Regions from separate parts of the Anaerocolumna chitinilytica genome, predicted to be linked through region 2. Evidence: riboswitches for the same ligand, from Rfam matches in the RefSeq annotation. Region 2 holds a riboswitch; the other holds the start of a gene.
What was found. A riboswitch is a leader RNA that binds a small molecule or an ion and turns the genes downstream of it on or off. The one in region 2 is predicted to bind lysine.
Positions count from the first base shown of each region.

Region 1 (3,420 bases), 1.7 Mb from region 2:
CACCATACCTAACTTTGTACGATATTTATAGAGATCATGCTTATCATCCAGGATATTCTCACCATTGTAAGATATCTCCCCGCCGGAGGGTTTCTCTAAAAGGTTAATACAGCGGAGCAGTGTTGATTTACCGGAACCGGAGGAACCGATAATGCAGATTACTTCTCCTTTGCTAACATTAAAATCAATATCTTTTAATACATCATGATCACCAAAGGATTTGCTAAGGTGTTTTACTTCAATTATATTGTCCTTCATTTTCATTACTTTCCTCTCTGCCATTATTTCGCGGCCTTCGCTCTTCTAACACCATCTTCCGGCTTTTCTACCTGCATTTGGTTGCCAAGAAGTATATAATTATCCGGGCCGTCCAGTTTCTTTTCAGCGTATCTAAGAATCTTAGTAATAGTAAAGGTCATTATAAAGTAAATAATACAGGTAATAAAGAAAGTATCATAATAATGGAACGTAGCTCCTGCTATAGATTTAGACTGGAAGAATAATTCTGACACAGAAATTACACTTAACACAGAAGTATCCTTAATATTGATTACAAATTCATTACCAGTAGCCGGTAAGATATTTCGGATAACCTGGGGCAGTACAATATATATCATTGTTTTTATATGGTTCATACCAATAGCCTGTGCTGCTTCAAACTGTCCTCTATCAACAGATATAATACCACCTCGAACGATCTCGGACATGTAAGCACCTGTATTTATAGATACAATGAAAATAGCTGCAAAGGTTCTATTCATATCAATTTTCAAAGCTTCGGCTGAACCATAGAAAATAAGTACAGCCTGTACAATCATTGGTGTACCTCTGAATATTGCTATATAAGCGGAAAGAATAGCGTTGACGATACCTAATAGGATTTTTTTAATTCCTCTTTCCGGCACCGGTATGGTACGTATAACACCAATTAGCAAGCCGATTATTGACCCTATAACAGTTCCGATTATAGATATATATAATGTAGACCAGGAACCTCTTAAAAACATAGGCCAGTAGTCTTTTAATGTTTGAATTATTTCGGTAAAACTCATCCTTCTCCTCCAAGTCAGGGGAAAAACCGGCTGCAGACTTCACACCCGGTTTTCTCCTCTAATAAATATACGTTTCGGCAATCTTATTTGGTTGCCGGCTGATTCTTTATAGCGGTATCCATAATGTTAGTACGGTCATCTTCTGAAATTCCTTTCAGAATTTCGTTTATCTTAGCAGTTAAATCACTGTTCTTTTTCACACCGACTGCTATAGCTGTATCATCATCGGAAGTTTTAAAACCATCTTTGAATTCTACCATTGCAAATTTATCATTTGCGGAAGAAGCACTTACTCCTTCAGGACGCTCTGATACATAGCCGTCAATAATACCGGACTCCAAAGCAACTCTCATCGCCGGGAAGTTATCCATTGCAGCTTCTTTTTTAACACCATCAATCTGGTCAATTACAGTATAGTGAAAAGTATTTAACTGAGCTGTAATTTTAGCTCCTTTAAAATCCTGAATAGAGGTTGCATTCTCGTAAGCTCCGCCTTTTTTTACTACCATTACCAGATTTGATCTGTAATAGTTATCCGTAAAATCAATTACCTTTTTTCTTTCTGCCGTAGGAGACATACCTGCAATAATAGCATCGATTTTTCCTGAAGTTAATGCGGGTAAAAGGCCGTCCCACTCTGTTTTAACTACGACGAGCTTCTTTCCCAGACCATCAGCTATCTTCTTAGCGATTTCGATATCATATCCGCCTGCGAATTCTGATGCACCATCTATAGGAACAGCTCCATTCGAATTATCAATCTGTGTCCAGTTAAAAGGGGCATATCCGCATTCCATACCTACACGGAATACATTACTATCATCTGCAGCACTACCGGTACTGTTGGTATCCTTGGTTCCGCAGGCCGTAAGCAGTGCGGCAACGGATAAGGTCATAGCTATTATTGCCAGCATTCTTTTTTTCATAATTATCTCTCCTTTATTATTCCCTTAAGCGGGATATTTGTTTTTGCTTTATAGATTGCAATAAAAAAAGTCCTTACATTTTAACAAGGACTTTCTAAATAAAGTCCTCACAATCCCAGTTGAGATAGCACAACTTATCAGACCGGGTTGTCTGATAAGACAGTCCTGCAGTTCTTCACTACAGACCCAGCAGTATGTATTGAGGATACACTACCACTTCGGCGATATTTCCTTCTCATGATTTTCAAAGCTCCTCCGCTCCAATCAGACTGTTAAATATCGCGCCTCTACCCCACTGCCATAGTGAGGTTATATTCAAATTATGTTCTTAATCTTACATCACAAATTTAAGCTTGTCAATCCTTCCATTGCATTTTTTCGTCACAAGATATCAAAGGACAGTTTTATATTATTCTTATTTAGCGTATGTTAGCCAGCGTTTGCATATATATTTTAATATACGAACAAAGGACTTGATGGAATGAATCCGACTAAAAAAATATTAAATGGTCTTCTCTTAATTACAGTAACTCTATTATTTCTGTTAATATATGATCATCATTCCAATGACCATCACATTATCTCTCCTGCCGCAGGCAGTAATGTACAGGCAAAACCATATACCATCGGCTGGTCAGTGTATAACAGCGATTATGAGTTTTTTAATAAAATGCAGCAGGGATTACTGGATAAAGCAAAAGAACTTGAAATGAACGTTATCACACATAATCAAAACAGCAGCACCTCTGAGATGATTAACGGTGCCTCAAATCTGATAGCCCAAGGAATTGATGCACTTGTGATATCACCTTTTAATCCGGATGCAATGCCACTTATCTCTTCAATGGCCCAGAATGCAGGTATTCCTCTAATAATAGTGGATGTAGGGACAGGTGGCTCCTTATATGATGCCTTTATTGTTTCCGATTCCTTCGGCGGAGGGGTTCTTGCCGCAGAATATGCTTTACGTCTGATTGAAAATAATAATATAACAAGTAAAAATACCGCTATACTTAGATCACAAGAAAATAATGAAATTTCAAACCAGAGAGGTGATGCTTTTAAGAGAGTTATGACAGAAAGTGGCTACAATATTGTAGAAGAACTTCGCGCTGATGGCAGAACAGACCTGGGGTATGAAGCCATGAAAAACATACTAGCCTCTTATGGGGATGACCTGGCTGTGGTTTTCAGTGAGAATGACCGTATGGCACTGGGCGCTGCAAAAGCATTAGAAGAAGCAGGTAAAACCGGAAAAATCATGCTGATTGGCTTTGATGGAGATTCTGCTGCAATAACTGCTATAAAGCAAGGTTTAATGCAAGGCACCATAGCACAGAATCCTTATGAAATGGGAAGCCTGGGTGCAGAAACCACTTATCAGATTTTAAATAAACAAAATGTAAGATTTGATGACTCAGTAACTAAGACACTTCTTGTTG
Region 1 covers NZ_AP023368.1:2,806,722-2,810,141, reverse strand. Annotated here, with positions in the region: gene bsdcttw_RS12185 (amino acid ABC transporter ATP-binding protein) at 1-258, opposite strand, end outside; gene bsdcttw_RS12180 (amino acid ABC transporter permease) at 282-1,052, opposite strand; gene bsdcttw_RS12175 (transporter substrate-binding domain-containing protein) at 1,136-1,978, opposite strand; lysine riboswitch at 2,096-2,276, opposite strand; gene bsdcttw_RS12170 (substrate-binding domain-containing protein) at 2,460-3,420, shown strand, end outside.
Region 1: linked by a shared signal. The riboswitch ahead of bsdcttw_RS12175 (transporter substrate-binding domain-containing protein) and the one ahead of dapA (4-hydroxy-tetrahydrodipicolinate synthase) in region 2 are both predicted to bind lysine.

Region 2 (3,420 bases):
CCGATTTCATTCACCCCGCGTTTTTCTCTGACATCCGTACGGTCGTAAACATAATCGTAATCCCCGCCCAATTCCTCATTCATAGAATCAGCCAGCAGGAGTGCTGTTCCAGAAGGAGCATCCACCTTCTGATTATGATGCTTTTCTACGATTTCAATATCAAAACCTCCGTTACTAAGTACCCTTGCCGCCTCTTTGATTAATTTAATCATCGTATTAACACCCAAAGACATATTTGCAGAACGAAGAACTGCCACTTTCTCTGCCGTTTGTTTTACCGCCTGGATATTTTCTTCCGAAAGCCCGGTTGAGCAAAGGATAATCGGAGTACCGGTACTAATACTATAATCTAACATTTCCTGTAAACCATTTGGAGAAGAGAAATCTATGATTACGTCCCCTTTTTCCTTTAACTTCGAAAAGGTATCATAAACGGGATAAGCATTTTCAAAACGATTGCTTACATCCACTCCCGCGATAATCTCGGTCTCTTCGTCGCTTTTTGCAAGCTTGGTAATTTCCTGACCCATACGGCCGTTACAGCCGCGTAATATTATACGAACCATTTTAAGTCTTGACCTCTTTTCTTTCAGTACCTTTTTTTCACTCATGTTCCTATCTGTTAATAAATGTTTATCTTACCGATTAAGACAGGATACTAAGATATTTATGCTTCATTATACTGTAATTATATAATAAAATACCCATATTTTCCATTATAATTATCTTTTTTTACACTACTGCAATACCGCAATCCTTCATAGCCTTCATCAGCCTTTCTGCGTTGGCTTCTTCCATCTCAGTTAACGGACTTCTGAGGCTGCCTACCTGAAAGCCCATCAGATTCAATGCTTTCTTTACCGGAATTGGATTCACTTCACAAAAGAGTGCTTCAATTAAAGGTATCAGCTTTAACTGTGTTTCCAGACTTTTTTTGATATCACCTTTTAGGAAGTCTGCTACAATATCGTGAGTCTGTCTTGGGAGTATATTGGAAAGCACCGAGATAACGCCAATTCCTCCTAAGGACAGCAAGGGTACTACCTGGTCGTCATTTCCTGAATAAAGATCAATCTCTCCCTTTGTACGATGCATCAATTCCACAACCTGTGAGATATTTCCACTGGCTTCCTTAATTCCTACAATGTTATCCACATTTTGAAAAAGCTCTGCCACCGTAGAGGGCATAAGATTACAGCCTGTTCTGCCGGGGACATTATAAAGAATGATAGGCAGATCCACTGCCTTTGCTATCATAGTAAAGTGTTGCACCAGCCCTTTTTGTGTTGCTTTATTATAGTAAGGTGTCACTAAGAGAAGCCCGTCTGCCCCTGCCCGCCTTGCATCATCTGAAAGCTCTATGGCTGTTTGTGTACAGTTAGAGCCGGTACCCGCTATTACCGGCACTCTTCCTGCTACCTTGTCCACTGTATAACGGATACATTCCATATGCTCTTTTTCAGTGAGAGTAGAGGATTCACCGGTTGTACCGCAAATGATAATACTGTCCGTACTGTTTTCAATCTGGTAATCAATCAATTCTCCCAGTTTTTCATAGTTCACATTCAATTTCTCATCAAAAGGGGTTACAATTGCAACTCCTGCTCCTTTAAATATTGCCATAGAGGCACCTCCTATTTTTTACTCATTTTCTTTTGGCAAAGAAAAGGGCAAATGTGTGTCCGTCTTCACTGGACTCACAAATAAAAAAAGCCGGCTAACGAGCCGACACCAAAGAATCACATGAAATTCCTCCTTGCAGGAGAAATAAAGTTAACAATTCTTCAGGCAGCACTCCATCAAAAACTTGATGACAGTCATACAGCTCTTAACTGTATGCCCAACAAAGAAAAAGCATAATTCTTCTTCATTTCGGCACCTTTTCCTTTCCACAGCAATCCTCTATGTTCTGCCATATCCTGCTATGTACTCTTAAAAAATGCACCTCTACCAAAATTACGTTATTGAGTTTAATACACCCTTATATTAACATTATGATTTTTTAATGTCAAATATAATTTTATGTATGGGGGAGTTTTTGGGGGTGGACGATGACCAGGGGATGGGATTGGGAGGATTTGATTGCTCGGGAACCCTTACTCCACTAAAGGTGCAGAAAATGTAACTGACAGGCAGTCCAGTGCCAAACTCGCCGTAACTATTATGAAAGCGGATGACTTCTGCGCTCAAACATGGCACTGGCCTGCCTAGTTACCTTTCCTGCACCTTAAGTGTCATAAGGAACCCCTCGAGACCAAATCCTCCCAATCCCATCCCCTGGTCATCTGTTTACCGGTTAAAGTTTGGTACTGCTTTGACTGTCAGTTGCATTTTCTGGCACTTTAGTGGAGTTAGGTCTCCGAGCAATCAAGCACCAGAACAAATCTTCTGACCCTCGTCCGTCCCCATTAACTGCCCCTTACAATATAACCCTTGACTTTACCTAAAATCTTTCGTATCATAAACTCAGGTAAATTACATAGCAGAAGTTTTATAGGGTTCCGCAATATTCGTGTATTGGTCAGGTCCAAGATAAAACGCGCAGTTTATGCGTTCACGGAAGGATAAAAGCCTGGGAGATATTTCTTAATATCATCCCGGGCTTTTCTTTTTTGCTTTTTTACCTGGTAAATGTTCTGTCGGATATCCGCCAGAGATTAACCCTTAAGAAAAGGAGCGATTGTATGAAATGGTTCTACTTAGTTATTGCGGGCATTTGTGAGGTATGGTGGGCTGTGGGGTTAAAATATTCTCACGGGTTTACAAGACTTGTCCCTAGTTTTTTGACAATAGCCGGTATGGCGGCAAGCTTTTATTTTCTTTCCCTGGCTCTAAAAAGCCTTCCCTTGGGAACTGCCTACGCCATATGGACGGGGATTGGCACAATCGGAACTGCAATTCTTGGAATTATACTGTTTAAAGAACCGGTTGATATACTTAGGATATTATGTATGGGCTTCATTTTGACTGGAATTATCGGTTTAAAACTGGTCTCTTCCCATTAAGATCAAAAAACCTGGGACTTCTTACAGCCCCAGGTTTTTTTGTTTGTATTGTAGGAGTTTACTAATAATAATCTATGTCCGGACAAACATTTTAATATTCATCCAGATATTCTAACTTGCTTACGGATACCTCATAAGCAATACGCTTCTCGAAATCACTTTCATTTAATTTTTTCTGATATTCTCTGCTCTGAATTCTTCCCCACACCTGAATGTGTCCTCCAACAGTGAAGTTCTCTGCAAATCTTGCATTTCTTCCCCAACAGATACAGGGTATGTAATCGGATTTTCCATAAGGTCTGTTTACTGCAAGTAATATATCTGCTATTTCTCTGCCTAAGGGAGTTTTTCGATAAATAGGTTGCTTGCAGACGAAACCGTCCAGGAATATGAAATTAGGGCGTATACCTTCCGT
Region 2 covers NZ_AP023368.1:1,074,146-1,077,565, reverse strand. Annotated here, with positions in the region: gene dapB (4-hydroxy-tetrahydrodipicolinate reductase) at 1-566, opposite strand, end outside; gene dapA (4-hydroxy-tetrahydrodipicolinate synthase) at 733-1,623, opposite strand; lysine riboswitch at 1,782-1,958, opposite strand; gene bsdcttw_RS25215 (hypothetical protein) at 2,083-2,211, shown strand; guanidine-I (ykkC/yxkD leader) riboswitch at 2,483-2,581, shown strand; gene sugE (quaternary ammonium compound efflux SMR transporter SugE) at 2,685-3,005, shown strand; gene bsdcttw_RS04745 (single-stranded DNA-binding protein) at 3,097-3,420, opposite strand, start outside.